DNA from 2 places in the Halotalea alkalilenta genome. Region 2 is predicted to be linked to the other one. Evidence: riboswitches for the same ligand, from Rfam matches in the RefSeq annotation. Region 2 holds a riboswitch; the other holds the start of a gene.
The links. A riboswitch is a leader RNA that binds a small molecule or an ion and turns the genes downstream of it on or off. The one in region 2 is predicted to bind thiamine pyrophosphate.

Region 1: it holds a riboswitch for thiamine pyrophosphate, as region 2 does, so the genes downstream of both, tenA (thiaminase II) here and A5892_RS10050 (ABC transporter ATP-binding protein) in region 2, are expected to answer to the same signal.

The regions. Positions count from the first base shown of each region.
Region 1 is NZ_CP015243.1:3,820,684-3,835,433, reverse strand. It holds gene A5892_RS17175 (biliverdin-producing heme oxygenase) at 1-19, shown strand, start outside; gene A5892_RS17170 (hypothetical protein) at 124-546, shown strand; gene A5892_RS17165 (TonB-dependent receptor) at 1,180-4,107, shown strand; gene A5892_RS17160 (heme acquisition protein HasA) at 4,229-4,825, shown strand; gene A5892_RS17155 (type I secretion system permease/ATPase) at 5,016-6,836, shown strand; gene A5892_RS17150 (HlyD family type I secretion periplasmic adaptor subunit) at 6,833-8,188, shown strand; gene A5892_RS17145 (TolC family outer membrane protein) at 8,185-9,570, shown strand; gene A5892_RS17140 (hypothetical protein) at 10,384-10,614, shown strand; gene thiC (phosphomethylpyrimidine synthase ThiC) at 10,756-12,678, opposite strand; gene tenA (thiaminase II) at 12,713-13,378, opposite strand; TPP riboswitch at 13,442-13,593, opposite strand; gene A5892_RS17125 (LysR family transcriptional regulator) at 13,788-14,705, shown strand; gene A5892_RS17120 (NAD(P)-dependent oxidoreductase) at 14,709-14,750, shown strand, end outside.
Region 2 is NZ_CP015243.1:2,246,198-2,260,947, reverse strand. It holds gene A5892_RS10055 (ABC transporter permease) at 1-628, opposite strand, end outside; gene A5892_RS10050 (ABC transporter ATP-binding protein) at 621-1,403, opposite strand; TPP riboswitch at 1,457-1,565, opposite strand; gene A5892_RS10045 (TM2 domain-containing protein) at 1,602-2,036, opposite strand; gene A5892_RS10040 (GNAT family N-acetyltransferase) at 2,151-2,642, opposite strand; gene A5892_RS10035 (cold-shock protein) at 3,098-3,304, shown strand; gene A5892_RS10030 (hypothetical protein) at 3,483-3,842, opposite strand; gene A5892_RS10025 (nucleoside deaminase) at 4,000-4,437, opposite strand; gene yegS (lipid kinase YegS) at 4,456-5,385, opposite strand; gene A5892_RS10015 (MgtC/SapB family protein) at 5,395-6,099, opposite strand; gene bioB (biotin synthase BioB) at 6,294-7,337, shown strand; gene bioF (8-amino-7-oxononanoate synthase) at 7,321-8,529, shown strand; gene A5892_RS10000 (alpha/beta fold hydrolase) at 8,529-9,299, shown strand; gene A5892_RS09995 (methyltransferase domain-containing protein) at 9,296-10,126, shown strand; gene bioD (dethiobiotin synthase) at 10,135-10,860, shown strand; gene A5892_RS09985 (adenosylmethionine--8-amino-7-oxononanoate transaminase) at 10,857-12,209, shown strand; gene A5892_RS09980 (CitMHS family transporter) at 12,535-13,836, shown strand; gene A5892_RS09975 (GNAT family N-acetyltransferase) at 13,905-14,420, opposite strand; gene A5892_RS09970 (assimilatory sulfite reductase (NADPH) flavoprotein subunit) at 14,678-14,750, shown strand, end outside.

The DNA of each region.
Region 1 (14,750 bases), 1.6 Mb from region 2:
GCTGCGCGACGATGCCTGAGCCGGCGCATGCGCAAAAGCCCCACGACCTGAACGTTGTGGGGCTCTTCCATCGATCGAGTGGGTGAACCGCCCGACGGAGCGGGCATTTGCGAGGAGAGGGAAATGAGCGGGAAAGCCAATCAACGGGCGCTTTGCTGTGCCGCGCTGGTACTGCTGGCTGGCTGTGCGTCGCCGAACGCGGTCACCTGGCAGCAGGACGAGGCCTGCCGTCATTACGAGCCCCAGGCAGGGGCCACCTTCGATGTACTCACCTGTCCGTTGCCCGAATATCCCTACGCCGAGGTGGTGCAGGTGTCGCCCCGCGACGGCGGCATGCTGTTCTACCCCGACCTGGCAGTGGTCCTGATCCTCGAACTGCAAGCCGATGGCAGTGTGGAAGTGCTCGGCACCAGCGCCAGCGAACATGTGAGCCATGAATTTCTCACCCGCGTGACCAACGACGTCAAGCGTTGGCGGACCAATCACCGAAGCGAGCCCCAGCGTGTCGAGCAAGCGATCGTCTTCACCGCCCGGCAGCGTCCCTGAACCAGGCGTATTCGCGTACGGTGAGACGATGGGCGGGATCCCGTACCGTTCGTGCCCCTCGGTGCGCTTCTTGCTAGAGATGCTCGGAGGAACGAGCCATCGTCGCACGATCCCTCGACTGGCGCCCCCATTGCCGAGTCGGTACCCGGCCTTAGCGCGTATCGGCGCCGCTCGGGACGAACGGGTTGGAAATTGGCGCGAAGGCCCGGCATCCCCCATATCCGCTCGTGGTCAGCCGGTGATGAACGAGCCGAGTCGAACCATGGCCATACCGCCGCCGCACGATCCCTCGACTGGCGCCCCCATTGCCGAGTCGGTACCCGGCCTTGGCGCGTATCGGCGCCGCTCGGGACGAACGGGTGTATCTGTCCGTTCGTGGTGAGCCGGGCCTTCGTCGACTTGGGCAATCTTGCAAGACACCATGGAGGCCCGTGTCGAACCACGGCCATGCCGCTGCCGCAGGACTTATCGATGGGTATCGCCGACGCGTGCGCTCCGCGCTGCGCACCAGGGTGTGGGAAGCTTCGTTCAAACTTAATTTTTTGAGTTTTTCCCTGAGGAAGCGCCCGGGCTCAAACGTTATCGATAGTGATATGACAATCATTATCATTATTGCAGGGGAACGTTTTAGCGATGAGCGTTAGAGAGATGACGGCTCAGCGGCAGCCATGGGCGCCGAACAAGCTGCGCCTGGCCGTGACCTTGGCGATGGCGCTGGGAGTGGGGCTGGGCGTTGCGCCTGTGCTCGCTCAAACGGCGCCCTCCGCCCAGGAAAGCGCTTTCAGCGCCGAGTACGATTTCGATATTCCCGCGCAGCCGCGCCTCGCCGCGCTTGGCGCTTTCACCGCCACCACCGGGCTCTCGCTGATCCGCCCCAGCGACCAGGCGATCGCTGGTCAGGCGCCGGCGTTGCAAGGGCAGATGAGCGCGGCCCTTGCCCTCGACCGGTTGCTCGAAGGCAGCGGCCTGCGTGCGCTGGTACAGCCGGGAGGTGAGGTGCTGCTGGAGCCGCTGCCGAGCGCAGGCGCCGCGCGACTTGAACAGCTCACTGTCACCGCGAGGCGCGATGATTGGGTCTACCAGACCCCGCGTTCGGTCAGCGTGATCACCCGCGAGCAGATGGACCGGCTGCCGGTGCGCCACGCTGCCGAACTGCTCGAGGAGACCCCGGGGGTGACCAGCGCGGTCAATCGCCTGAATCCGGGGCTTTCGATCAACATCCGCGGGATGCAGGACTTCGGCCGGGTCAACATGATGATCGACGGCATGCGCCAGAACTTCGTCAGCAACGGCCACCAGCAGCGCAACGGCGAGATGTACGTCGACTCCGAACTGCTCTCCGGCGCGACAGTCGAGCGCGGCCCGCGGGCCGACGTGCACGGCGCCGGCGCGATCGCGGGACAGGTCAACTTCTCCACCCTGGACTTCGACGACCTGATCAAGCCCGGTCGCGATTTTGGCGGCCGGCTGCGCGGTAACACCGGGCTCGGCGGCGAGGGCAACGGCGTCGACTTCATCGGCAGCCTCGCCGTCGCCGGGCGTATCGACGACCGGCTCGAACTGCTCGCCGCCCGCTCGCGCCGTTCGATCGGCGACTACGATATCGGCCGGCATGGCGGCAATGGGCTCAACCGCGCCTGGACCGATACCGGCTACGACGGCTACTACGACAGCGTGAAGTTCGCCGACCAGCAGCAGGATTCGCAGCTGTTCAAGGCGAAGTACAAGATTTCGCCCGAGCAGTCGATCCAGTTCAGCTACATCGGCACCGAGATCAGCTACGCCAATACCACCGATGCCGACACCTCGCTGCAGGCAAGTGGCACCCCCTGGCGCAGCCTCGGCAGCTCCAGGGTCGAGTCTGAAAACTTCGGCCTCGACTACAAGTGGAACCCGAGCGACAACGACCTGATCGATCTCAACGTCAAGCTCTACTACGTCGATACCAAAAACCGCAACTACAGCAACCCTACCTATCCGGCGAGCGGCTCCGTACTGGTCGATTACGCCTGGGACTACGGCTACTGCGACCTGGATCCGATTCCGGACTCATGGGCGAGCTCCTGCAGCTACGGTACTGGCCGCAACCAGCGCATCGAGATGGAGACCTATGGACTGCAGATCGACAATACCTCGCGCTGGCAGCTCAATCAGACCACCCAGCTGCGCGCCAACTACGGGCTCGAGTACTTCCAGGATCGCGCTGAGTCGTGGATCACTACCGACCGCGAAGGGCGCCAGGTCAGCGCCGCGGCGGGGGATACGCTGAACCCTATGGGCAGGCGCACCATGGGCAGCCTGTTCACCAACCTGACCCTCGAGGACGACTTCTACACCCTCTCCGCCGGGCTGCGCTACGACCGCTACTGGCTCAAGGGGGATACCCAGGTATGGGGAACCGAGAGCAACTATGTCAGCCGGCTCGACCGTTTCATTAACTACAACTGCAATCGATCCAGTGCATATAGCGTGGCCGCCTGCGAGGCGGCACGCTCAGGCGGCGAGCAGGGGGCCATCGCCTATGCAGGGGACTTGTACTGGACTCGCGGCTACTACGCACCGGGCTGGGAAGACGAGCAGGTGCTCAACGACTACCACGTCGATCGCTCCGAGGATAAGTTCCTGCCCTCGCTGGGGGCGGCGATCCGCCCGGCCAGCTGGCTCGAGCTCTACGCCAATTGGGGCAAGTCGTGGCGTCCGCCGGCGATCAATGAGTCGCTGATGGCCGGCAGCCACCCCGGGGACCCCTTCGCCAGTATGTACCCCAACCCCTACGCCGAGCCGGAGACCACCACCAGCTGGGAGGTCGGGGCGAACACCACCTTCCGCGACCTGTTCACCCAGGGCGATATGCTGTTCGCCAAGCTGAGCTATTTCGATACCAAGGCGGACAACTACCTGTTCACCTCGATCCAGAACCAGGTACCAGGAGAAATCGCCGGCGGCCTGGGTAGGCTGGTGTTCAACAACAACCTGGCCCAGACCCGCTTTCGCGGTATCGAGCTGGAGAGTCGCTACGACGCCGGCTGGATCTATGGCGGCGCCACCTACACCCACTATGTCGGCGGCCCCAATACCTTCTGCCAGAGGCGGTGGTGGCTGGGTAGCGGTATTTCCCAATATGACCAGCCCAACGAAGACGGTTCGATGACCGAGGAACACCAGCAGGCGGTCGCGGATGGCTATGACTCCTACGAGGAGAGCCTCGATAACGAGGTGCGCTGCGGCAACCTGGCCTACAACAGCGTAGTCGCAATGCCGGTCGACAAGGGCACCGCCAACCTCGGCGTGCGGCTGTTCGATCGGCGGCTCGATACCGGGGTGCGTTTCAACTACAGCGGCAGCGGCTGGTACAACCGCTCCACCGGCGGCGGCCAGACCTGGTACACCACTACCACCTGGGACTGGTACGGCAGCTATCTGCTCAACCCCAACGTCAAGCTGATGGCCTCGATCGACAACGTCACCGACCGGATGTACCTGGACGGCTACTCCGACGCGTTGGCGCGCACCTGGGCGCCGGGGCGCACGGTGCAGATGGGCTTCGAGATCCTGTTCTAGGGTCTACGAGGCGATAAGGACATGCGAGGCGATTCGCATGTACGGCGTCCGACCGGCCGCCGTCGAGGGTGTCGAAGACATTCTTCGGCATCGACTATTGAAACTATTGGAGTAATGCGAAATGGCAGCATCCATCTCTTCCTACGATGAAAATTGGTTCCCAGATGGTACTGGTCTGAACGATAGCTTGTACGATGTGCTGATCGCCTTCCAGAACAACGGCCTCGAAGGTTCCCACCCCAACAATACCGGCGGCTTCTATGGCGGCGGTTCGTTCAGCGGCACCAGCTACTCTTACGTCGATGCCAGCCTGGGCTTCGCCTTCCAGGCCACCGGTGACCTGAACTACTACTTCCCGCCGCTCAACGGTAACGTCGGCGATGGACCGACCTCGCACACCCTGTGGGGCTCGATCGATTCGATCACCCTCGGTGGTGGTCTCAATTCGGATGGCTCGGTAGCGGATGCCTTCATCACCTTCACCTTCGATGAGGCGATCACCGGCGACGTCTCCGAAGGGCGCACCAACGATGTCCACGATGTCATCTGGGGCTTGATGAACGGTTCGGTGGTCGGCGCTGACGATAGCATCGGTACCGGCACCAACGGTGGGCTGGTCCAGGCGCTGATCGACAACGGGCTCGACGTCGATGCATCGATCGCCTCGCTGGTCGGCACTGCGTCCGCCACCGATGCCGATCTGGCGCTGGCCGCCTGATCCTAGGCGGATGGTGGTGATCCCTACCGGGTTCGCCTAGTAGGGCAAGGGTCGCACGGGAGGTTCGCCGTGCGACCTTACAATGAGAAGAAGTCTCATTGTATTTTGTCGTATCGGCGCGGATGATCGTCCGCGCCAATCGCGCGTTTCGCGCCAGATTTCGTCTGCAAGTCGACCAGCGAGCACATCGATGAACCCTCCAAGCCATGTCTCCGGCGCCGCCCCGCCCAAGGATGAGATTCGCGCTGCGCTGACCTGCCACCGCGGTGGATTGCGCAGCATCGGCGCGTTCAGCGCAGTGATCAATCTGCTGATGCTGGTGCCGGCGCTCTACATGCTCCAGGTCTACGATCGGGTGCTCGCCTCCGGCAACGAATTCACCCTGTTGATGCTGACGTTGATCGCGATCGGCCTGCTCGCGCTGATGGGGGCGATGGAGTACGTCAGGAGCCTGACGGTGATCCAGATCGGCTCGCGCTTCGATGCACTGCTCGGCGCGCGGGTCCATCAGGCCGCGTTCGAGCGCGGCCTGGCCGGTGGCCAGGCCAGCGCCGGCCAGGCGATCAACGATCTCAACGCACTGCGCCAGTTCCTCACCGGCAATGCGGTGTTCGCCTTTTTCGATGCGCCCTGGTTTCCGCTCTACCTGCTGGTGATGTACCTGTTCCACCCCTGGCTCGGCGTGCTTGCCACCGTCGGTGCGGCGCTGTTGATCGCGTTGGCCTGGCTCAACGAGTGGCTGTCGCGCCGGCCGCTGGCAGAGGCGGGAACGCTTTCGGTGCGGGCCAACGCCAGCGTCGAGGGGCAGCTGCGCAACGTGGATGCGATCGAGTCGATGGGCATGCTCGGGCGGCTGCTGCGGCGCTGGCGGGTGATGCATCGCGGCTATGTCTGGCGCCAGGCGCTGGCCAGCGAACGCACCGCCTTGATCAGCGCGATCTCCAAGAGCCTGCGTATCGCGCTGCAGTCGCTGGTGCTGGGGCTTGGCGCCTGGCTTGCGATCGAGGGGCGAATCAGCCCGGGAATGATGATCGCCGGCTCGATCCTGATGGGCCGGGTGCTGAGTCCGATCGATATGGTGATCACCGCCTGGCGGCAGTGGAGCGGCACACGGCTCGCCTACCAGCGGCTCAAGACGCTGCTCGATGAACATCCGCTGCGCGCTCAGGGTCTGCCGCTGCCGCCCCCCAGCGGCGTATTGCGCTTCGAAGGGGTCACCGCGGTGCCGCCGGTGGCTCAGCTCCCGTCGGTGGTCAATCTGAGCTTCGAGCTGCCAGCGGGAGAGGTGCTCGGAGTGATCGGGCCCTCCGGTTCCGGCAAGTCGACCCTCGCCCGGCTGATGGTCGGGGTCTGGCGGGCCCGGATCGGCAAGGTGCGCCTCGACGGCGGCGATATCCAGCAGTGGGAGCGTGAGCGACTGGGCGGGTACATCGGCTACCTGCCGCAGGATGTCGAGCTGTTCGCTGGCACGGTGGCGGAGAATATCTCGCGCTTCGCCGAACCGAGCGATGAGCCCGATGCGGACGCTGCGCGGGTGGTGGCGGCGGCTCGGCTGGCGGGTGCCCACGAGCTGGTCCTCTCCTTGCCCCAAGGCTACGACACCCCGCTCGGTGTCGGTGGCCTCGGCCTCTCCGGCGGCCAGCGCCAGCGTATCGCACTGGCGCGAGCGCTCTACGGGCCGCCGCGGCTGGTGGTGCTCGACGAGCCCAATGCCAGCCTCGATGAGGCTGGAGAAACCGCTTTGCTCGAAGCGCTCGCGCGGCTGCGCGAGCAGGGCGTCAGCGTGGTGGTGATCACCCACCGGCCCAAGGTGCTGGCCGCGACCACGCGGCTTCTGGTGCTCAAGGCTGGCCAGCTGCAGCTGAGCGGAGCGACCCAGGAGGTGCTGGCGCGGCTGCGCGGCAACGGCGCGGGGAGCCAGCCGAAGGTCACGCCGATGGGGTCGGCGGCAGGGAGCTATCAGATGGCGAGTGTCACCCTCGGTGGACGTACGCCGGGAGCCCAGGAATGAAAGTCGAGCACCCGAGCGATATCGAACGCGGCAGCGAGGCAAAAGCGCTACCGGATTGGCAGGCGCTGGCGGGCGAGCCGGCACGGCTGGAGCAGCGGCATCCTGCGCGGCTGGGCTGGTGGCTGCTGCTGGCGGGATTCGGCGGCTTCCTCGCCTGGGCGGCGCTGGCACCGCTCGATAACGGCATCAACATGCCTGGCACCGTGATGGTGGCCGGCGAGCGGCAGGCGGTCGAAAGCCTCGGCGGCGGCGTGGTCGAGACGCTTTCGGTCGGTGAAGGCGACCGGGTGAGCGCGGGCCAGCCGCTGGTGCACTTCGACCCCACCCGGGCGGTCAGCGCACTCGGCGACATCGATGGCCAGCTCGAGGTGCTGAGAGCGCGTGAGGCGCGGCTCATCGCCGAGCGTGATGGGCTGGATGGCGTGGTCGCGCCACTGGGTCTCTCCATCGAGGGTGACAGCGCCTTCGAGCTCCAGCGCGCTTTGTTCGACAGCCGCCGTGCCGCGCTCGAGGGCGAACTGGCCGGGATCCAGGCCTCGCTCGCCGGCCAGCGCGCGGCGCTGGCCGGGATCGAGTCGTCGCTGACCGCCCGGCGCTCCCAGCGCGCGGTGCTCGAGCAGCAGTGGCGCAATCTCAGCGGTCTGGCCGATGAGGGCTACGTGCCGCGCAACCGGCTGCTCGAGCTCGATCGCCAGCGCAGTCAGCTCGATGGTGAGATCGCAAGCGACCTTGGTGCCCTGGGCCAGACCCGTGAACAGATCAATGAGCTCGAGCTGCGCGCGCGCAGTCGTCGTGACGTCTTCCAGCAGGAAGTGCGTGGTGATCTTGCCGATGTCCGTGGCCAGCTCGACCAGCTGGTCCAGCGCCGCGCTGCGGCCGAATTCGAGCTGGCGCACCAGGTGGTCCGCGCGCCGGTCGACGGCACCGTGGTGGGGCTTTCGCTGCATACCGTTGGCGGCGTGGTGCAGCCCGGCGCCCGGCTGATGGAGATCGTACCGCTGGAGCGGCCGCTCACCGTCGAAGGCCAGCTCGCGGTCGAGAGCATCGACAAGGTGGTGGCGGGCCTGCCGGTGGAGCTTGCCTTCACCGCCTTCGATCGCAGCAGCACTCCGCGTCTCGAGGGCGAGGTGACGCTGGTCTCTGCTGATCGCCTCGAGGATGAGCGCAGTGGCATGCCGTTCTATCGCGTCCGGGTCGAGGTAGGACCCGAACAGCTGGCGCGGCTAGATGGGCGGATGCTGCGCGCGGGTATGCCGGTCGAAGTGTTCGTCCGCACCGGCGAGCGCTCGTTGCTCAACTACCTGTTCAAGCCGCTGCTCGATCGCGCCCGCACCGCTTGGGGCGATGCATGAACGGCTGTCGTTCGGGATGGTTCGGCCCACTGCCGCTGCTGCTCGCGCTGATCGCCTTCGCCCTGCTCCAGCGGGTGCCCAACGCCATGGCGGTGGAGCCTGAGAGTGTCGATTTCGCCATGGCCTACCGGATGGCGCTGGTGATGGACCCCACCTGGCTTGCCGCCCGCGAGCGAAGCCGTGCCGATGTCGAGGAGCGCGCGCTTGGACGCGCCGGGCTCTTGCCCAACCTGAGCTATCGCTACTCGCGGGCAAGGAACTGGTCGGAGGTTCGCCAGGACACCGCGGCGGGAGAGATCACCAGCGATCTCGACTACTCGAGCTATTCCTCCGCTTTCACTCTGACCCAGCCGCTGTTCGATGCGGCGGCCTATGCCCAGTACCGTGAAGGCCAGGCCAGGGCGCAAGCCGCCGGGCTGACCCTGGAACGGGCGCGGCAGGCCCTGGCGGTGAGGGTGCTCGAAGCCTATACCGCGGTGCTCTACGCCGAGGACCAATTGGCGCTCGCCGAGACCCAGCGCCGCTCGCTGGAGGAGGATACGCTCCGGGCGGCGGCCTTCGTCGCCGGTGGGGAGGGCACCCGCACCGACCAACTCGAGATCGAGGCCCGGCTGCGAGTGGTCGAGGCCGAGGAGATCCAGGCCCACGACGCACTGCTCGATGCCCGCAACGCACTGCGCGTGCTGACCGGTGCGGTGCTGCTCGACGCACCGCTTGCCAGGTTGAATCAATCCGCATCGCTTGCGCTCGATGCCGAGCGCCCGCTCGATCAGTGGCAGCAGCTCGCGCTCAAGCGCAACCCAGAGCTCGCCGCCGGCCGCCGCCTGCTCGAGGCGTCCAGGCAGCAGGTCAAGGCCGCGCGCGCCGGCCACTTGCCGAGCATGCGAGTCTATGCGCGGCGCCAGCTCAACGATTCGAGCGCCGAGAACCAGGTCGGCCAGCGCTACGACACCGACAGCCTCGGGGTCGAGGTCAACCTGCCGATCTATGCCGGCGGTCGGGTCTCCGCTGCCAGTGACCAGGCCCAGGCGGAGCTGGAGGAAGCCATCCATCGGCTCGATGGTACGACGCGCGAATTGCTCAACGATCTCGAGCGGCAGTACCGCACCCTGCTCAGCAGCCAACGAAGAAGCGATGCCTATGCCCAAGCGGTGAGCGCCGCGAGCCAGCGGCTCGAGGCCACCCGGCGCAGCATCCTTGGCGGCGAGCGTACCAACCTCGATGCGCTGGACGCCGAACGCCAGCGTTTCGAGTCGATGCGCGACTTCCAGCGCGCGCGCTACGACCAGCTGCTCGCCTGGCTGTCGCTGCGCTGGCAGGCGGGCGTGCTCGAGCAGGGCGATATCGACAAGGTCAGCGCGCTGTTCGCATCCGCTGGTTAGTGCATGGCTCGAGGCGCTTTCGAGTCAAAGGGTTCGCGCGCTTTTGAACCAGGCCATCGGCCTGAATACAACCGTACAAGAAAGAGGAGGTTGCCGATGGGGGCTAGCGCATCCTGTCCCATCCGTTCACGGGTGCCCGGCACGCGAGCCAGCGGCCACCCCTCGCGGATCGTCGACGGGGAGAACGATCGGTGAAAACAGCCCTAAAGTCACTCGGCTGGTCGGCCGATAGGAGCTGGGTCGGTGGCCATGCGCGATTCCCTGCTCCTGAACCGACGCTCGTTGACGCGACACAGCGTTGCTCATTTCCGGCTGCATCCGTTCGAGTGCTGGGGAGTATGGCGTGATGGCCTGTACGACAGTCTTACTGGTCGGCTGGACTCTCATGGTCGTGTTCGTCTGTATCTTCACCCATTGCTCGATGCGTAGCCGTGGAGATGCCGACGACGGCTGAGGGCGCAAGGTGGATGATCCACCAGCTCCCCCACTGAGCCCTTGCTCGCACGACGCCGGGATTCCGAGCCCTGTCGGCTGGTCCACTCAACGCAGGCGCCTAGGCGCGGGCCGCATAGCGCCCGGCGAATGGCCGCCGAGCGCTATGCGAGAACGCAATCATGACGATGGTTTGTCTGTCGGTAGCTGCGCTCGCCTGGCTGGGAACGATCTGGGCGATCTTCGCTTTCGTTCGCGGCAGCAGGGATGATCCGCCCCATGATCGACGCTAGTCGTGCGGCGCTTTCCGCCCCGCTCGACGCCTTCGTGCTCAGCACCTAGAATGGGCGCCCCGCCTGGTCGAGAGAGGCTCTGAGCCCGATGAGTGAAAAACCCGAGCTGCCGGTACGCCGCTATGGCATCAAAGAGTTCATCGCCGCCGCGGTGTTCATGGCGCTGTGGTGTTTCATGCTCGAAGGACTGGTCGCCTGGTGGCTCAGCTACTCCTTCTCTTTCGTCCGTCTGCTGCTGGTCTTCGCCGGCTGCATGGCGTTCAGCCTGTTCCAGGGCTGGCGGCGCAATCGGCGGCTCGACGCCGAGCAGCAGCGCTGATCACTCAGCCTCCCGCCGCTCTGCCTTGTCGATAGTCTCTGTGATAGTTTCTTTTGATATCCCCTTTCGATAGTCCCTTTCGATAGTCACTGCAGGCGCCCCCTTCGCCCCCGGGAGCGCACTGCGACGGCACGGGTGGAATCACACCTCGCGGTAGAGCTCGCCTCCTTCTTCGCGAAAGCGCTCTGCCTGGCCACGCATGCCCTCCACCGCTTCCTCGGGTAGCGCCTCGATACCGGATCCGTCGCCGAATCGATCGCGGACCTCCTGGGTGATCTTCATCGAACAGAACTTCGGCCCGCACATCGAGCAGAAGTGCGCCACCTTGGCCGAGTCCTTGGGCAGGGTCTCGTCATGGAAGGCGCGTGCGGTGTCGGGATCGAGCCCCAGGTTGAACTGATCCTCCCAGCGGAACTCGAAGCGGGCCTTGGACAGGGCGTTGTCGCGGCGCTGCGCGCCGGGATGCCCCTTGGCAAGATCGGCGGCGTGAGCGGCGATCTTGTAGGTGATGATCCCGGTCTTGACGTCGTCCTTGTCGGGCAGGCCGAGGTGCTCCTTCGGTGTCACGTAGCAGAGCATCGCGCAGCCGTACCAGCCGATCTGCGCCGCGCCGATGCCTGAAGTGATGTGGTCGTAGCCGGGAGCGATGTCGGTGACCAGCGGCCCCAGGGTATAGAAGGGGGCCTCGTCGCAGCACTCGAGCTGCTTGTCCATGTTCTCCTTGATCAACTGCATCGGCACGTGGCCGGGGCCTTCGATCATCACCTGTACGTCGTGCTTCCAGGCGATCCGGGTCAGCTCGCCAAGGGTCTCGAGTTCAGCGAACTGGGCCTCGTCGTTGGCATCGCGGATCGACCCCGGGCGCAGGCCGTCACCGAGCGAGAACGAGACATCGTAGGCCTTCATGATCTCGCAGATCTCGTCGAAGTGGGTATAGAGGAAGTTTTCGCGATGATGGGCGAGGCACCACTTCGCCATGATCGAGCCGCCGCGCGATACGATGCCAGTGGTGCGCTTCGCGGTGAGCGGCACATAGCGCAGCAGCACGCCGGCATGGAGCGTGAAGTAGTCGACACCCTGTTCGGCCTGCTCGATCAGCGTGTCGCGGAACAGCTCCCAAGTGAGGTTCTCCGCTACCCCTGCGACCTTTTCCAGCGCCTGGTAGATCGGCACCGTGCCGATCGGCACCGGCGAGTTGCGAATGATCCACTCGCGTGTCTCATGGATATTCTTGCCGGTGGAAAGATCCATGATCGTGTCGGCGCCCCAGCGGATTCCCCAGGTCATCTTGTCGACCTCCTCCTCGATCGAGGAGGAGAGCGCCGAGTTGCCGAGATTGCCGTTGATCTTCACCAGGAAGTTGCGGCCGATGATCATCGGCTCGAGTTCTGGGTGATTGACGTTGGCCGGGATGATCGCCCGACCGCGGGCGACTTCGGCACGGACGAACTCAGGGGTGATGTCCTCGAGGATGCTTGCGCCGAAGGATTCACCGGGGTGCTGATGGGCCAGCTCCTCCTCGGAGACCTTGCTGCGGATCGCCAGGCGGCGCTGATTCTCGCGCAGCGCGATGAACTCCATCTCCGGCGTGATGATGCCCTGGCGGGCGTAGTGCAGCTGGGTGACGTTGCGCCCGGGCTTGGCACGCCGCGGAGTGCGCTTGAGCTCGAAGCGCAGCGGTGCCAACTGCGGGTCGTTGGCGCGGCGCCGGCCGTACTCCGAGCTCAGGTCGTCGAGCCATTCGCAATCATCGCGCTGGTCGATCCAGCGCCGGCGCAGTTCAGGCAGTCCGCGGCGGATGTCGATCGATGCCTCGGGATCGGTGTAGGGGCCGGAGGTATCGTAGACCAGCAGCGGTGGATTCTCCTCCAGCCCTGCGCTGGTGGTGGTGGGCGATTGGCTGATCTCGCGCATCGGTACTCGGATGTCGGGACGCGAACCCTCGATGTAGACCTTGCGCGAGGCGGGCAGGGGGGCGATCGCCGCCTGGTCGACCTCGGCCTTTTCGGCGAGGAAGTGCTGGGTACGTGACTTACCCTTGGGGTGGGCGCTTTCGGTGCTCATTGGTCATCTCCCTGGGGTCTGCGTGGTCGTGGACTCAAGCGTGGCGCTCGAGTCCCATTTGCCAGAAGTCGATCTCGAGCCGGGTCGCGTCCCGGAACACGACCTCGAGCTCGGCGATTCGCTTGGCTGGTTGTTCGGCCAGCGCCTGGTCGAGCCAGGCTTCCTCCTCGCTCGCCGCGCTGAGGTAGGCGTCGTCGGTGTACATCTCGATCCAGGCCGCGTACGGGTTGCCCTCCAGGCGGGTCTCGGCGCGTGACGCCAGCCACTTGCCGATCCGCGCATAGCCGACCAGGCAGGGCGCTAGCGCCACGCGCAGTTCGAGGAGATCGCCCCGAGCGCCGGCGTCGAGCACGTAGCGGGTATAGGCGAGGGTGGCGCGGGTTTCGGGGAGCGCATCGAGGGTGGCGACGTCGATGCCCCATTGAGCGCAGTAGTCGAGGTGCAGGCCGAGTTCCAGGTCGACGATCGTCTTCAGTCGATCGAAGGCGCCGCGCAGCTCGTCGAAATCGCGGCTTTTGTACAGCGCCAGCGCCCAAGCGCGGGCGAAGTGGCCGAGGAACAGATAGTCCTGTTCGAGATAGTGGCGAAAGCTGGCTTCGGGCAGGCTGCCATCGCCGAGTCGGCGGACGAACTCATGCTCGATGTAGGCGCGCCAGTCGTGATGGCAGGCCTCGATGAGGCGGTCGAAAGGGTTTGGCACGATCACTCCCGTGGCGGTCGAGGATCCGGGAGCGAAGGGAGTGGGGGCGCGAAGAGCGATGGGGCGGGGGCGCCGCTTGATCCCTACGCCGGTACAGGCCATGACGTGATCACACGTTCAGGCTTCACCCGGATCAGGTTCGGCGGGACCCGCGCTGGGGCCTGTGGCCCTGGCGCGATCTCAGCCGGCATCCACCGGCACCCCGTCAAGCGTTACGCTTCGCCTCGATGCGGCGAAGTCTCGACAGTGTCGTCGCTGGCCGGCTGGGCGGTCAAGCGTCAATATGGTCAGAAGAGCGGGGGCGCACTACGCTCAGCTGGCGAGGCGGCGACTGGGCGTGAATCCTCGCCAAGCCGACCCGGACGGGCGGGATGCCCGTTTCCCAACATGGCCGCAGCGAGGCGCACGGATGGACCGTCTGAAGTCGATGGAGGTGTTCGGGCGCGTGGTGGAGCGGCGCAGTTTCTCCGCCGCTGCGCGCGAGCTTGGAATTCCGCGCTCGACGGTGACGCGCACCGTGCGCCATCTGGAGGAACGCCTCGGCCTCAAGCTGCTCGAGCGCACTACCCGATGGGTCGAGCCCACCGAGGAGGGGCGTCGCTACCACCTGCGCTGCCGAGAGCTGCTTGCGCTTCACGGTCAGATCGAAGCGGAGTTCGAGCCGGGTCTTGCTCGCGGCAGCCTGAGCATAGCGGCGCCGGGCCATCTGGCCCGTCATCGGCTTGCGCCCGCGCTGCCCGGATTCATCGCCGCCCAGCCCGGTATCGAACTGAGACTGCTGATCCGCGAGCGCTGGGAAGATCTGCTCGAGCCGGATATCGACTGCGCACTGTGGGCCGGAGTGGCTCGCGACAGCACGCTCGAGCAGCGTGCGCTCGGCGAGCTTGAGATGGTCACCTGCGCCGCGCCCGGGGTGATCGCCGCCGGGCCAGGCGGTGGGATCGAAGGGCTCGCCGAGCTGCCGACGGTGGCTGTGATCGACAGCCGGGATGCGGCACCGTTGCCGCTTTCGTTCATCATCGCCGGTGAGATACGGCGCTTGGCATCCTCTCCGGGAGTGCGGGTCGAGGGCTTCGATATCGCACTTGAAGCGGCGATCGCTGGCACCGGCGTCGTTCAGCTGCCGCGCGACTGCGCCGAACCGGCGCTCGTCGAGGGCAAATTGGTCGAGTGCAGCGGTGCGATGGCTGCGCCGCTGCCGCTGTGGCTGCTGCATGCGCCGAGGCTCGAGCGCGACCCAAGGGTCGCCGCCGGGCTCGAATGGTTGGTTTCGCTGTTCGATGGGGCCGAGCGTCGATACCCCCTTAGCAAAGCTGAAAAGGAGTGAACAATGAAAATCGCATTCTTGGGACTGGGCAGGATGGGGAGGGCG
Region 2 (14,750 bases):
GGATCATCAGGTAACCGAGCCCCGCGCTGGCGCCTGCCCACTCCCCGATCACCGCGCCGATCGGTGCGCAGATCGCCGCCAGGCGCAGGCCGGAGCAGAACGACGGCAGTGCCGCCGGCAGGCGCACCAGCAGCATGGTGCGCAGGGGGCTCGCCCGCATGATCAGTGCCAGGTCGAGCCAACCGCGCTCGGTCTGGCGCAGGCCGTCGTAAAAGGTCGAGGCCACCGGGAAGTAGATGATCAGCGCCGCCATCAGCACTTTCGGCGTCATACCGTAGCCGAACCACAGCATCATCAACGGCGCCAGGGCGAACAGCGGGACCGCCTGGGAGGCGATCAAGAGCGGCAGCAGCGGACGTCGCAGCAGCGCACTGGAGGCCAGGGCGAGAGCGGTGAGCACGCCACCGGATACGCCCACCGCGAGGCCGAGCAGCATCTCGACCAGCGTGACCCAGGCATGGGGGGCGATCAGTGAGATCCGCGTGACCAGGGTCTCGAACACGCTCAGGGGATCGGGCAGCAGATAGGTAGGCGGACGCAGCAGCATGACCAGCAGCTGCCAGGCGAGCAGCAAGATCAAAATCGTGACAGGCGCCCAGATCAGCGTCCCGCGTTCAGGCTCACGCATTAGAGCGCTCCCCGCCGGTGCCGCGCAGTCGCTCGAACAGCGCGGCCTGGATCCCGGCCACCGCGACGTCGCCCGGCGCGCGGGGCGGATCACCCGGGGGCAGCGCCATGGCATGGAGCTGGGCATCGGTGCCGAATACGTACAGGGTGTCGGCGAGACGCAGCGCCTCGAGCGGATCATGGGTGACCAACAGCACGCTCTGCTCGGCCAGCACCTCGGCCGCGAGATCCTGCAGTTCGAGGCGGGTCAGCGCGTCGAGCGCCGAGAAAGGCTCATCCATCAGCACCACGCCGTCGGCCTCGAACAGCGTACGCGCCAACGCCACCCGCTGGCGCTGGCCGCCCGAGAGGCTATCCGGCCAGCGCGCGCCCAGGCCGGCAAGCCCGACGCGTGCGAGCAGCGCTTCGGCCCGCTCGCGTGCGTCGCTCCATCGCTGGCCACGCAGTGCAGCGCCGACGGCGACGTTTTCGACCACCCGGCGCCAGGGCATCAGCATGTCGCGCTGCGGCATCCACGCGATCGATGCCGAGAACTCACCACCCTCGCCGTTGCGCCGCTTAATGTGCGCATGGCCTTGGGGACCGACCTCCACCGGCAGGCCGGCAACCATCCGCAGCAGGCTGCTCTTGCCGCAGCCACTGCGCCCCATCAGGCAGGTCCAGCCGCGTCCGGGTAGCGACAGCGAGAGCGTTTCGAACAGCGGTCGACCGTCGGCGAAGCGCAGCGAGGCTTCGGAAATACGCAGGATTTCGGCGGGGGGAACGGCAGGGGCCATGGGGGCGCGCGACGACCTCGTGATGCGAGCGGCTCGAGCGAGGGGCGCGGTGATTCGATCAGCGCTGGATTCCCTCCGCCGGTATTCAGCCGGATCAGGTTCGAGGGGTTGTGCCGAGCACTCTCAGCGCGCCGAACGAGACGCGCACCCCCATCCAAGCGCCGAGTCTATACCCTGCGCCGTCGCACCGATAGCGGCTCAGCGCAGCGAGCTGCCATAGCTCTTGCGCACATTGCGCATCGATATCTGATCGTTCAGGGTCCAGAAGTCATAGAGCACGCCGAGCAGGAACAGGCCGCCGGTGAGCAGATAGATCACCCCGGTCACCCATTTGCCCATGTACATGCGGTGCAGGCCGAAGATGCCGGTGAAAGTGAGCAGCACCCAGGCCAGTGAGAAGTTGATCCGGCCGCTGCGGAAACGAAGATCGGCGTCGCGGTCCATCCGGTGGATCAAGAACAGGTCGATCAACCAGCCGATCAGGAACAGGCCGAAGGTGAAAAACCATATCGTGCCGGTGACGGGCTTGCCGTAGTAGAAGCGATGCGCCCCGGTGAAGCCGAACAGCCAGAGCAGGTAGCCCAGCAGCTTGCTGTGCGTGTCGTTGAGTGTTGGAGAAGCGGAATAACCCATCGTGACTCCCAAAGCTTGATGACATCCCCGTATCACCGCTGGATACGGGCACGCGACACCCTTTACACCACGGGGTAGCGAACGCCCAGGCGCCCGCTACCCCTTCCCTTCCGATCAGATCGTTCGCTGCATGTCGAGGAGCCCCTCGATGTCCGGGTCGCCCCCGGACACGTCGAAACCGACTCGAGCGTAAAGCTCGCGGGCGGGATTCTCGGCGAAGACCTTGAGCCGCAGGCCGTGCACCCCTTCGCTGCGCCGACGCGCGATCCACGCCTCGAGGATCAATCGTCCACGCCCCTGCCCGCGCACCGCCTCGCTCAGGTGCAGCTCGCGCAGGTAGGCGTACTCGCCCTTGATGTCCCAAGCGATCACACCGGATGCCACGCCGTGATGCTCGAGGATCAGCGCATCCAGCCCCTGCCACTGCTGCATGAACATCTTCGGGCTGAAGCGCATCTGCCGGCGCGCCCAATAGGGTGACATGGTACGTTCCACCAGCCGACAGGCGAACTCGGCATCCTCCTCCCCCTCCGCCCGGCGCCAACCTCTGGGCAGGATGAAAGGAGAGACTGCGAGGTCGAAACGATGGGGTAGTCTCTGGCTCATCGACGACTCCGGCGAAGTAGGGGTAGCGAATGCGCTACGCGCAAGAGGGTATCGCGATTCGGCTTTCGCGGCGCCTCCTCTTCTTTCTTTATCAGAACTTTGCATGAGTGTCTCCACGCGCCGGCATGATGTCGCAGCCAACCGCCGCCGGGCCGGCAGCGCGCGGGAGGAAGATTGGTTCGAACACGCAGACCAAAGGGAGATTTCGTCATCTACTTGCTATGGACCTGCGTCGAATTTCGCTCTATGTTGCTCTGGCGGGGCTAGGTGGCGGTGGCAAAGAATCGACTTGACGCTTTGCCTGCCACTGACGCATCCTGCGAGCGTAGGTTTGCAGGTTGGATGTCGTTGGTAGCGGTCGATCTTTCGATTTCCGAGCGTCATTCCCCCCTGATAAGCCCCACGCAATATCGAGCCCAGGCTCGTTCATTACTCAGGTATGTAAGGAAATCGACATGGCAACTGGTACTGTCAAGTGGTTCAATGACACCAAAGGCTACGGCTTCATCTCCCCGGACGACGGCGGTGACGACCTGTTCGCTCACTTCTCCGAAATCCAGGCTGAAGGCTTCAAGTCCCTTCAGGATGGTCAGAAAGTCTCCTTCGACGTCACTCAAGGCAAGAAGGGTCTTCAGGCAGCCAACATCAAGGTCGTCAACTAAGCGACGCTTGATCGCCCGGCTCTCCTAGCGCCGGCAAGAACATCGAAAGCCCGCTCATCAGAGCGGGCTTTTTTCGTATCGCTCCGTCATAAACCCCCGACGGCGCACCCTCCCGCCGGGGACCGAAGAGCGGGCCGGAGCTGCCTTGCAGCGCCCCGCCCCCGCTCACCCCATAACGCTAGGGCGTAGTGGTGGTGTCGTCTTCCGAGGAAGCACCGCCATCGACGTCACCTTCGAGGGTACCCGACTGCGGGTCCGCCTCTGGCACACTGCTGGCGTCATCGGGCGTCGACTCGGGCATGGGCTCCTGGGTCGCGTCGTCACCGGGCGTCGGGCTGTCGCTGCTCGGCGGAGCGGTGGTCTCCGGAGCCGGAGGCGCCGTGGTTTCCGGCGGCGTAGTCTGCTCGGTCGGCGCCGGCGTGCTGCCAGACGGCGCCTGATCGACCGGCGGCGCATCGTCATCGCCACCGCCACAGGCCGTGAGGCCAAGCGCTGCCACCAGCGTGATGCCTGCAAAAGCGAGAGTCTTCCTGCTCACGTTCCGCCTCCTTGTCATTGCGTGTCCTACCGTTATGCCCAAATAGTGATCACAGAACGCCTTACATTGCAGCAGAGGCACTAACTCGGGGCAAGTAAAGGCACAATACGTTTTGTATCCATGCTCCTCGAGTCGATCTCGCCTGGCACCAGGATCGTCACTCGCCGATATCTTCGTTCCACACTTCAGGGTGCTCGCGAATGAACCTCGCCATCAGCTCGATGCACTGCTGGTCCTGCAAGACGCTCACCTCGACCCCGGCATCGCGCAGGCGCTGCTCCTGCCCGAGGAAGTTTCGATTCTCGCCGACGACCACCTTGGGGAAGCCATAGAGCTCGATCGCTCCAGCGCACATCGAGCAAGGCGAGAGCGTGGTGTAGATTACGCTGTCTCGGTAAACCGAGGCTGACTGCCGCCCGGCGTCCTCGAGCGCGGCCATTTCACCGTGCAGGATGGGACTGCCATTTTGCATCCGCTGGTTGTGTCCGCGGCCGATGATCTTGCCCTGGTGGACGATCACCGATCCGATCGGGACACCACCAGCCTCGTAGCCTTTGAGCGCCTCATCGAACGCCGCTTGCATGAAAGCGTCCATTCTTACCTCCGCCAGTAATCATTCGTCGCTGCCGACCAGGGCATGCGTACCATTGCGTTCGAGCAGCTTGCTGTCTTCCGGCAGTACCACCTCGATCGCTTTAGGCACCACCTCGAAGCGGGCCTGCTTGATCTCGCGCATCTCGCCGTCGAGGGTCACCGGCAGCGACTGCTCGCACTCGATCTCGAGCCACGGCACCTGGAAGTAGCGCACCAGGTCGCCGCGCCCGGAAAGCTGCTCCAATTCGCGGACCAGCCGGGGCACGTCGCGCAGCCGGAAGGCATCGATCACCAGCACGTCGAGCAGCCCATCGTCGATGAAGGCCTTCGGTGCCAGCTCCTGCGAGCCGCCGGCCTGGCGACCGTTGCCGATCGCGATCACCACCATCGCGGCCTTGCCTTCGTAGCCCGGCATCCTCAACCGCCCTTCGTAGGGCGAGAAGCTCAGGATGCGTGCCGCGCCGACCAGGGAATACGCCCCGCCGCCGAGCATCCGCTTGAGGATCGCCGGGGTGCTCGCGGTAACCGAGGCACCGAAGCCACCGGACACCACATTGATGAAGTAGGCGTCGCCGATCTTGCCCAGGTCGATCGGATAGGCGTTCTCGCGTACCGCGAAGGAGAACGCCTCGGTGGGCTCCAGCGGAATACCCGCCGCGCGGGCGAAGTCGTTGGCGGTACCGAGCGGAATCACCCCGAGCGCAGGGCGACGCCCGGCCGGCAGTTTCATCAGTGCGTTGGCGGCGCCGTGGAGGGTGCCGTCACCGCCGCCGACGATCACCCGCTCGACCCCATTGGCGCTGGCCTGATGGATGAAATCCTCGATGTCGCTGCCTTCCCAGGTGACGCGAACGTCGACACCGATGCCCTGCTTGCGTAGCCGGGTCACCATCTTGCGCAGCTTAGGCTGGTCCGATGACTTGCCGTTGAGGATCAATCGAATGCTCAAGTGCGCTCCTTAACCGGCGACCGGGGTCAGGCGAAAACCGACCAAGTGCTCGAGACTGCGAAGCCGCTCGCTGAGCCGGGTGAAATTGTCGCGCGAATACGAGCGCAGCATCATTTGGTACTCGAAGGTCTCGGTGGAATGGCTGAGATGGTAGCTGATGCTGAGCACCCGGCAGCCGTATGACTCGATCAGCGTGCGGACGAACTTCTCGTCCGGCGTGCTGCTGGCCGGAAAGCGCAGGGTATGGGTGGCGAACATCTGGCTGCGCATGCGCGACTCGACCTGGCGAAACAGTGCCAGCGTCACCAGCGTCACCACCGTGGTCAGCACCGCCGGCCACCAGAAGCCGATGCCGAAGAGGATGCCTATCGAGGCGGTGATCCAGATCGACGCGGCGGTGGTCAGGCCGCGCACGGTCAGCCCCTCCTTGAGGATCACCCCGGCACCGAGGAAGCCGATCCCGGTCATGATCCCCTGGGCCATGCGGGTAGGGTCGGTCTGGACGTGGCCGACCATCCCACTCGGCAGCCACTCGGCCTGATAGGTGGTGATCAGCGTCAAAAGCGAAGAGGAGATACACACCAGCGCATGGGTGCGAAACCCCGCCGGACGACCGTGAAAGCTACGTTCCAGCCCAATCAGACTGCCTGCGAGCCACGCTGTGGCGAGGTGCAGGACAACGCCCGTGGGATCACTGCCCATCCAGTCACTCAAGGTCGCAAGTCCTTCGGTACAAGTCGGTTTCCAAGTTGATGAGATTAGCCTTTTTCCCTCTCCGCCAACATAGCGAGAGCGTTACCAGGCGAGTCGAAATGTAGATGTAAACCTAATACACCACACAAGGTTGACATATTCGCGATCGAATCGGGAAACTGTGACCGCCTTCACTTCGATAAAAAGCGAATTCCATGACCGAGCCCAGACACGATTGGCGACGCGATGAGATCGAGGCACTGCTTACGCGCCCGTTCAACGACCTGCTGTTCGACGCCCAGAGCGTGCATCGTGCGCACTTCGACCCCAATGCGGTGCAGGTGTCGACCCTGCTGTCGATCAAGACCGGCGCCTGCCCGGAGGATTGCAAGTACTGCCCGCAGTCGGGGCACTACAACACCGGCCTCACCCGCGAAAAACTGATGGCGGTCGAGCGCGTGCTCGAAGAGGCGCGCCAGGCCAAGGCGATTGGTGCCACCCGTTTCTGCATGGGCGCGGCGTGGAAGCACCCCAGCGCCCGCGACATGCCCTATGTGATCGAGATGGTCAAAGGAGTACGCGCCCTCGGGCTCGAGACCTGCATGACCCTCGGCCGGCTCGATGCCGACAAGGCCCGCGCGCTCGCCGATGCCGGCCTCGATTACTACAACCACAATCTCGACACCTCGCCTGAGTTCTACGCCAGCATCATCACCACCCGGACCTACGCCGAGCGCCTCGAGACGCTCGATCACGTGCGCGATGCGGGGATGAAGATCTGCGCCGGCGGGATTCTCGGCATGGGCGAATCGGTGCGAGACCGCGCGGGACTGCTGCAGCAGTTGGCCAACCTGCCGGTGCATCCCGAGAGCGTGCCGATCAACATGCTGGTCAAGGTCAAGGGCACCCCGCTCGAGCATACCGAGGATCTCGACCCGTTCGAATTCGTGCGCACCGTGGCCGCCGCCCGCATCCTGATGCCCCGCTCCCACGTGCGGCTCTCCGCCGGGCGTGAGCAGATGTCCGATGAGCTCCAGGCGCTGACCTTCCACGCCGGGGCGAACTCGATCTTCTACGGCGAGCGCCTGCTGACCACGACGAATCCGCAGGCGAGCCGCGACCAGCGGTTGTTCGAACGCCTGGGCCTGCATCCCGAGCGGCGAGAGGAGTTCGACGACGACACCCTCGATCTGGCGATCCAGCAGACCCTCGGTGCCCAGCGGGTTGCCGAGCTGAGCGTCGATGCGGCGGCACGTTGAGGACGCCACGTTGAACATGTCGGCAAGCCTCGACGCCCATCTCGCCACGCGCCTGCAGCAGCGCCATGCAAGCGGGCGTCATCGCCGCCGCACGGTGCGCGAACTGCCCGAGCGCACCCTCGACTTCGCCGGCAACGACTATCTCGGCCTTGCCCTTGACCCACGCCTGCACCATGCGCTGGCCGAGGGCGCACGCCGCTATGGCGCGGGAGCCACCGCCTCTGCGCTGGTCGGCGGCCAGCTCGAGGTCCACGAGCGGCTGGAGGCAGCGCTCGCCGAACTGCTGGATCGTCCACGCGCACTGCTCTTCTCCAGCGGCTTCCAGGCCAATCTCGGGGTGCTGGGCGCGCTGGCCGGACGCGGTGACCAGACCTTCCATGACCGGCTCAACCACGCTTCGCTACTCGACGGCACCCGGCTGAGCGGCGCCCGGCTCGAACGCTTCCTGCATGCCGATGCCGGCGACCTCGACGCCCGCCTGACGCGCGCGCAGGCGACGGGGGCGCGGCTGGTGGTCAGCGATGCGGTGTTCAGCATGGATGGCGACATCGCCCCGCTCGCCGAGCTCGCCCGGGTCAGCAGTGCGCATGGCGCATGGCTTGTGATCGACGACGCCCACGGCGTCGGCGTGCTCGGTTCGCGCGGCGCAGGCGCAGCGAGCGCCGCCGGGCTTTCCCTTGAGCAGGTACCGGTGCTGGTCGGCACGCTGAGCAAGGCATTCGGCGTACAGGGCGCCTTCGTCGCCGGCAGCGAGGGCTTGATCGATTCGCTGGTCCAGTTCTCCCGCCCCTACGTCTACTCCACCGGGCTCGCCCCAGCGCTGGCGAATGGTGCGCTCGAGGCGCTGAGAATCATCACCACCGAGCCGGAGCTCCGCCAGCGCCTCGGTGCCAACATCGCCCACCTGCACGACGCAGCCCAGGCGGCTGGCCTTGCGCTCGCGCCTAGCACCACGCCGATCCAGCCGCTGCCGGTCGGCGATGAACGGGAGACGATGGCGCTGGCACAGGCGCTGGCGCAGGATGGCATTCGGGTCGGCGCGATTCGCCCGCCGACCGTACCGCTCGGCGGCTCGAGGCTTCGCATCACGCTCAGCGCACGACACCACGCCGACCAGATCGAGCACTTGGTCGAACGAATCGTTCACCACCGCCGCGCTCTCGGTCTCAACCCGCTGACGGAGAAGCCGTGATGCATCCACAGCGCCTGATTCTACTGCCCGGCTGGGCGATCGGCCCGCGAGCGCTGGCCCCCCTGGTCGAAAGCCTCGAGCAGGCGGCGAGCTGGCTCGAGGTCGAGACCCCGACGCTGCCGCCCTACGGGCATGCCCGCCCGGAGGTCTGGCTCGAAGCGCTGGGCCTGGCGCTCGGCCTCGATGACAGCCGCCAGGACCCGCGTCCCACCTGGATCGGCGGCTGGTCGCTCGGCGGCATGCTGGCGGTGGCGCTCGCCGCCAGGCGCCCCGAGCGCTTCGCCGGCGTGATCGGCCTCGGCGCCAACGCCCGCTTCCTCAGCGCCAGCGACTGGCCGCAAGCGATGCGACCGGCGACCTTCCAGCGTTTTGCCAGCGAGCTCGAACACAGCCCCCACGACACCCTGCACCGCTTCGGCGCGCTCGCCGCCCAAGGCAGCCGCGATACCCGACGGCTGGCGCGGGTGCTGGTGCAGGCGCTGCTCGACGTATCGCTGCATGAAACCCGCGCCGGGCTCAAGCTGTTGCGCTGGCTGGATAACCGCACCGCGCTTTCGACCCTTACGCTTCCGCAGCTTTACCTGTTCGCCGAGCACGACGCGCTGGTGCCTTTCGCCTCGCAGCGGGAGGTGCAGCGGCTCTGCACCCACCAGGCCACGTGCATGCAGATCGAGAATGCGGGCCACGCCTTCGTGATCGATCAAGCCGCGCTCAGCGCCGAGCGGATCGAAGCCTTCATCGCCGCTAACTCGACGGGGCGCGAGCGGTGACCCTGCCCGCGGCGCATCCCCGGGCAAGCGCCGATAAGCGCCGGATCGGCGCCTGTTTCGCCGCCGCCGCCGCAAGCTACGACCACGCCGCCGCGCTGCAGCGTGAGATCGGCCTGGCGCTGCTCGACGAGCTCTCGGGCCATGCGGCGATGCCGCCGGGCGGCCGCTGCCTGGATCTTGGCTGCGGCACCGGCTTCATCCTCGACCAGCTGGCCGCCCGCGGCGTGGCGGTGCGCGATCTGCTCGGTGCCGATCTGGCCATGCCGATGCTCGAGCAGGGGCGACGCCGCCAGCCCGGGGCGCGATGGCTGTGCGCCGACGCCGAGCGGCTGCCGTTTAATGACCGAAGCTTCGGCCTGATCATCTCCAATCTGGCGGTGCAGTGGCTCGATGGGCTCGAGCGGTTTCTCGCCGAAGCCGCGCGCACCCTGCGCCCTGGCGGCTGGCTCGCATTCACCACGCTGGGAAGCCAGACGCTCGCCGAATTCGAGCGCCTGTGCCGCGACGTCGCCCAGCCGTCACGGGTCAATCGCTTCATCACCAAGGACAAGCTCAACGCCAGCCTAGAGCGCGCCCCGCTGCGCCTGGAAGCCCAGCGCCGCTCGCGCCATGTGCGCTGCTATCCCAACGCCTGGGCGCTGATGCGCGAGCTCAAGCAGCTCGGCGCGCACCATCTCGCGTATCCCACGCACCTGCACGCCCGTGCAGCAGGCCTCGGCGGCCGCGCCGGGCTCGTCGCACTCGAGCGGCTCGCCGGCCTTCGCTATCCCGAAGGCGTACCGGCCAGCTACGACACCCATTTCATCATCCTGCGCAAGCCCGGTTGAACCAAGCCATGTCCCATCACGCCTACTTCGTCACCGGCACCGACACCGATGTCGGCAAGACCCGGATCGCCTGTGCGCTGCTCCACCTCGCCCGCGCCCGCGGCCTCTCCACCGCCGCCGGCAAGCCGCTCGCTTCGGGAGCCGAACGATACGCCGAGGGCCTGCGCAACGACGACGCCCTGGCGCTCGCCGCCGAATGCCGGCCGAGCCTGCCCTATGCCATGGTCAACCCGTTCACCTTCGCCCCGGCGATCGCGCCGCACATCGCCGCGCGAGAGGCGGGAGCGGCTCTGTCTCTGCCTGCGGTGGCCGCGCCGATGCGCGAGCTGCTCGCACAGCGGGCCGACTTCAGCTTGATCGAGGGCGCCGGCGGCTGGCGAGTACCGATCGACGATCGTCATACCTTGGCCAACCTGGCGCAGACGCTGGATCTCGACGTCATCCTGGTGGTCGGCGTGCGCCTCGGCGCGCTCAACCACGCCCGACTCAGCTTCGAGGCGATCGAGGCCGACGGTCTGCGCGTCGCCGGCTGGGTCGCCAACCTCGTCGACCCAGGCATGGCCTGCGCGCCGCAAGCGTCCCGGCTGGACGCCAACCTGGCGAGCCTCGCCCACTGGCTGCCCGCCCCCTGCCTCGGCGTGGTACCGCATCTTGACGCACCCACGCCCGCCGCCGTGGCCGCCCATCTCACCCTGACGCCTCTTATCGAGGCATCGCCGAGGAGAGCCGAATGAGCCTCAACGCCCAGTGGACCGAACGCGACCTGCGCGCGGTATGGCACCCCTGCACCCAGATGAAGGACCACGAACGCCTGCCGATGGTGCCGATTCGCCGCGGCCGTGGCGTGTGGCTCGAGGATTTCGACGGCAAGCGGTATCTCGACGCGGTGAGCTCGTGGTGGGTCAACGTGCTCGGCCACGCCAATCCGGAGATCAATGCCCGGGTCAAGGCCCAGCTCGATGAGCTCGAGCACGTGATTCTCTCCGGCTTCACTCACCGTCCGGTGATCGAGCTCTCCGAGCGCCTCGCCGAGCTCGCGCCACCGGGTCTCGGCCACTGCTTCTACGCCGACAGCGGGTCGGCCGCGATCGAGATCGCGCTGAAGATGAGCTTCCACTACTGGCGCAACTGCGGCCGCCCCGAGAAGCGCCGCTTCCTGACCATCACCAACGGCTACCACGGCGAGACCCTCGGCGCGCTCTCGGTCAGTGACGTCGGCCTCTACACCGACACCTACCGCGCGCTGCTGCTCGATGTGATCAAGGTGCCGGCGCCGGACTGCGTCGGCCTGCCGCGTGAGCAGTGGGAGACCCACGCCGAGACGATGTTCGCGCCGATGGAAGCGGCGCTTGCCGAGCACGCCGACGAGCTCGCCGCGGTCATCCTCGAGCCGTTGATCCAGTGCGCGGGCGGCATGCGAATGTATCCACCCGGCTATCTGCGGCGACTGCGCGAGGCCTGCGACCGCCACGGCGTGCAGCTGATCTTCGATGAGATCGCAGTCGGCTTCGGTCGCACCGGCACGCTCTTCGCCGCCGAACAGGCAGGGGTCGGCCCGGACTACCTTTGCCTGTCCAAAGCGCTCACCGGCGGCTACCTGCCGCTATCGGTGGTGATGACCACCGACCAGGTATTCGACGCCTTCTACGACGACTACGAGCGGATGCGTGCCTTTCTCCATTCGCACAGCTACACCGGCAACCCGCTCGCCTGCGCGGCGGCGCTGGCGACCCTGGCGCTTTTCGAGCGCGACCAAGTGATCGAGACCAATCGGGCGAAGAGCGCGGCGATGGCGCGGGCGAGCGCCCCGCTGCGCGATCACCCCCAGGTCGGCGACGTGCGCCAGACCGGCATGGTAGTGGCGATCGAGATGGTCGCCGACAAGGCGACGATGACCCCTTACCCCTGGCAGGAGCGCCGCGGCCTGAAAGTGTTCCAGCATGCGCTGTCGCGCGGTGCGCTGCTGCGCCCGCTCGGCAGCGTGATCTATTGGATGCCGCCCTATGTGATCAGCGAAGAGGAGATCGCGTGGCTGGGCGAGCTGACCGCGGAGTGCATCGAGGTGGCCACGGCCAAGCGGTAGCCCGGACGGATGCGGGCGCCACGGCGAGGCCGGGCGCCTTTTTCGAGCCGCCAATACCACAACGGGATCAAGTAAAGATTATATTAAGGTTAAGCGACCTGCGAATAACGGGCAAAAAACCACTTTATTTAGTGACAAAAATCCCCCCTACCAAAGCACAACACAGATTGGCGTTCGCGCCCGTATCGCCTCGACCAAGCATCGATTAGGGTTCCTCCGTCCTCGCCACGAACGCCGCTCAAGAGCGCATGCGGCGATTCAACGATGCCGACTAGAACATCAAAACGATGCGCATCGCTTTCCATTCGATCTGGAGAACCGTGAGATGTTGACGACGCTTGGCTTTGGCATGGTCGCTTCCTTCATGTATCTGATCATGAGCAAGCGGCTGACCCCCGTGCTCGCGCTGATCCTGGTGCCGATCATCTTCGGCCTGCTCGCAGGCGCCGGCGGAGAGCTTGGCGCGATGATGCTCGACGGCATCCGCAACATCGCCCCCACCGGGGTGCTGCTGATGTTCGCGATCCTCTACTTCGGGATCATGATCGATACCGGTCTTTTCGATCACCCTGTGCGGCTGATTCTCAAGCTGGTCAAGGGTGACCCGCTCAAGGTGGTGATCGGCTCAGTAGCGCTGGCGCTGCTGGTCTCGCTCGACGGCGACGGCTCGACCACCTACATGATCTGCTGCGCGGCAATGCTGCCGCTCTACAAGCGCCTCGGCATCAATCCGCTGATCATGACCTGTCTTTTCATGCTCGCCAGCGGCGTGATGAACCTCACCCCTTGGGGCGGCCCGACCGCGCGCGCAGCGAGTGCGCTTTCGCTCGACCCGGCCGACATCTTCGTGCCGATGATCCTGCCGATGGTGGCGGCGATCGCCTGGCTGTTCCTGCTTGCCAGCCTGTTCGGCCTGCGCGAGCGCAAGCGCCTCGGCGTGCTCAAGGAGCGCCTGGTGGAGAACGACACCGAGGTGTTCGTCTCCCCCGACGAGCACGCACGCCGGCCGAAGCTTTTGTGGTTCAATGGCCTGCTGACGCTCGGGCTGATGGCCGCGCTGATCAGCGGCATACTGCCGCTGCCGATACTGTTCATGATCGGCTTTTGTATCGCGATGGTGGTCAACTACCCAAGCCTGGCGATGCAGAAAGCGCGGATCGATAGCTACGCGCCAAGCGTACTGGCGGTGGTCTCGATCATCTTCGCCGCAGGCGTGTTCACCGGCATTCTCGGCGGCACCGGCATGGTCGAGGCGATGTCGACATCGCTGATCAGCGTGATCCCCCCGTCGATGGGCCCCTATCTGGCACCGATCACCGCCCTGCTCGGGCTGCCGTTCACCTTCTTGATGTCCAACGACGCCTTCTACTTCGGGGTACTGCCGGTGCTCGCCGAGACCGCCAGCCACTATGGCATCTCGACCGTCGAAATCGCCCGCGCCTCGATCATCTGCCAGCCGTTCCACCTGCTCAGCCCGCTGGTGCCCTCGACCTACCTGCTGGTCGGCCTGGCTGGGGTGGACTTCGGCGATCACCAGCGCTTCACTTTCTTCCTCGCGATCATCACCTCGCTGGTGATGATGTTCGCGGCCATGGCGCTGGGCATGTTCCCGCTGCTCGCGAGCTGAGCAAGCGTTCAGATCCCCATTGGCCTTGGCGTAGCGGGCGTGGTTCGACTCGGCGAGCCTTACACTGCTCAGAGCTCGCGCAGCATCACGCTGACCCATTCGCCGAGCCACTCACGCCGGTCGATCTCGCGCCAGCCAAGTCGAGCGTAGAGGGCCTGCTGGTTGGGCGTATAGAGGTAGAGCCGCTCGAGGCCCGCGCTGCGGGCCCGCTCGGCAAGCGTTGCCACCATCCAACTGGCGAGACCTTGCCCGCGCGCTTGGGGTGCGATGAAAACCGAGGCAAGCCAGGGTGTCCAGGCCGGCTCCAGATCCATGTCGTAGGCCAGCAGTTGGATGCCGCCGAGCATCTCGCCGTCCAGCTCGAGCACGTAGCTGGAGGGCACCGGCTGGCCGGGCTCGCCACACTCATCGATGAGCGCCGCCTCCCAACTGCGCACCTTCTGATGAGGGTGAAGTCCGCCCCACTGCCCGTACTGCCAGCCACTCAAGGTGCCCAACGCGCGATCTCCGCGCGCCAACCGGCGCAGCCGCAGGTCGCCGGGCCTGTCTACTCGATGGTGATCTTCACTGTCCGCCGCGCTCATCAATGAAAACCATTCCCGACAAAGATAAGGGGTATTGAAAGCTTGGATAAGAAGGCCTGAATAGTGCCTTACCAAAGGCTGGGATACCATCGCAGTCAAGATCCATACGCCCTCGGTTCCCATCGGGGGCCTGTCGCGTGAATGGCATCCCATCCAATCATCACGCTATAAGAAGATCTCTTTTCATACCTTCTAATTCTAGTCGCTCCTCGTTAGCATGCTCGCCCGCGACCTGAGGACGACGATGAGGAAAGACTATGTCCAGTGGCCCCCTGCTCGACACCAATAGCCCGCTGAGCGCGGCTCAGGCGGAGCGTCTCAATCAGGCCC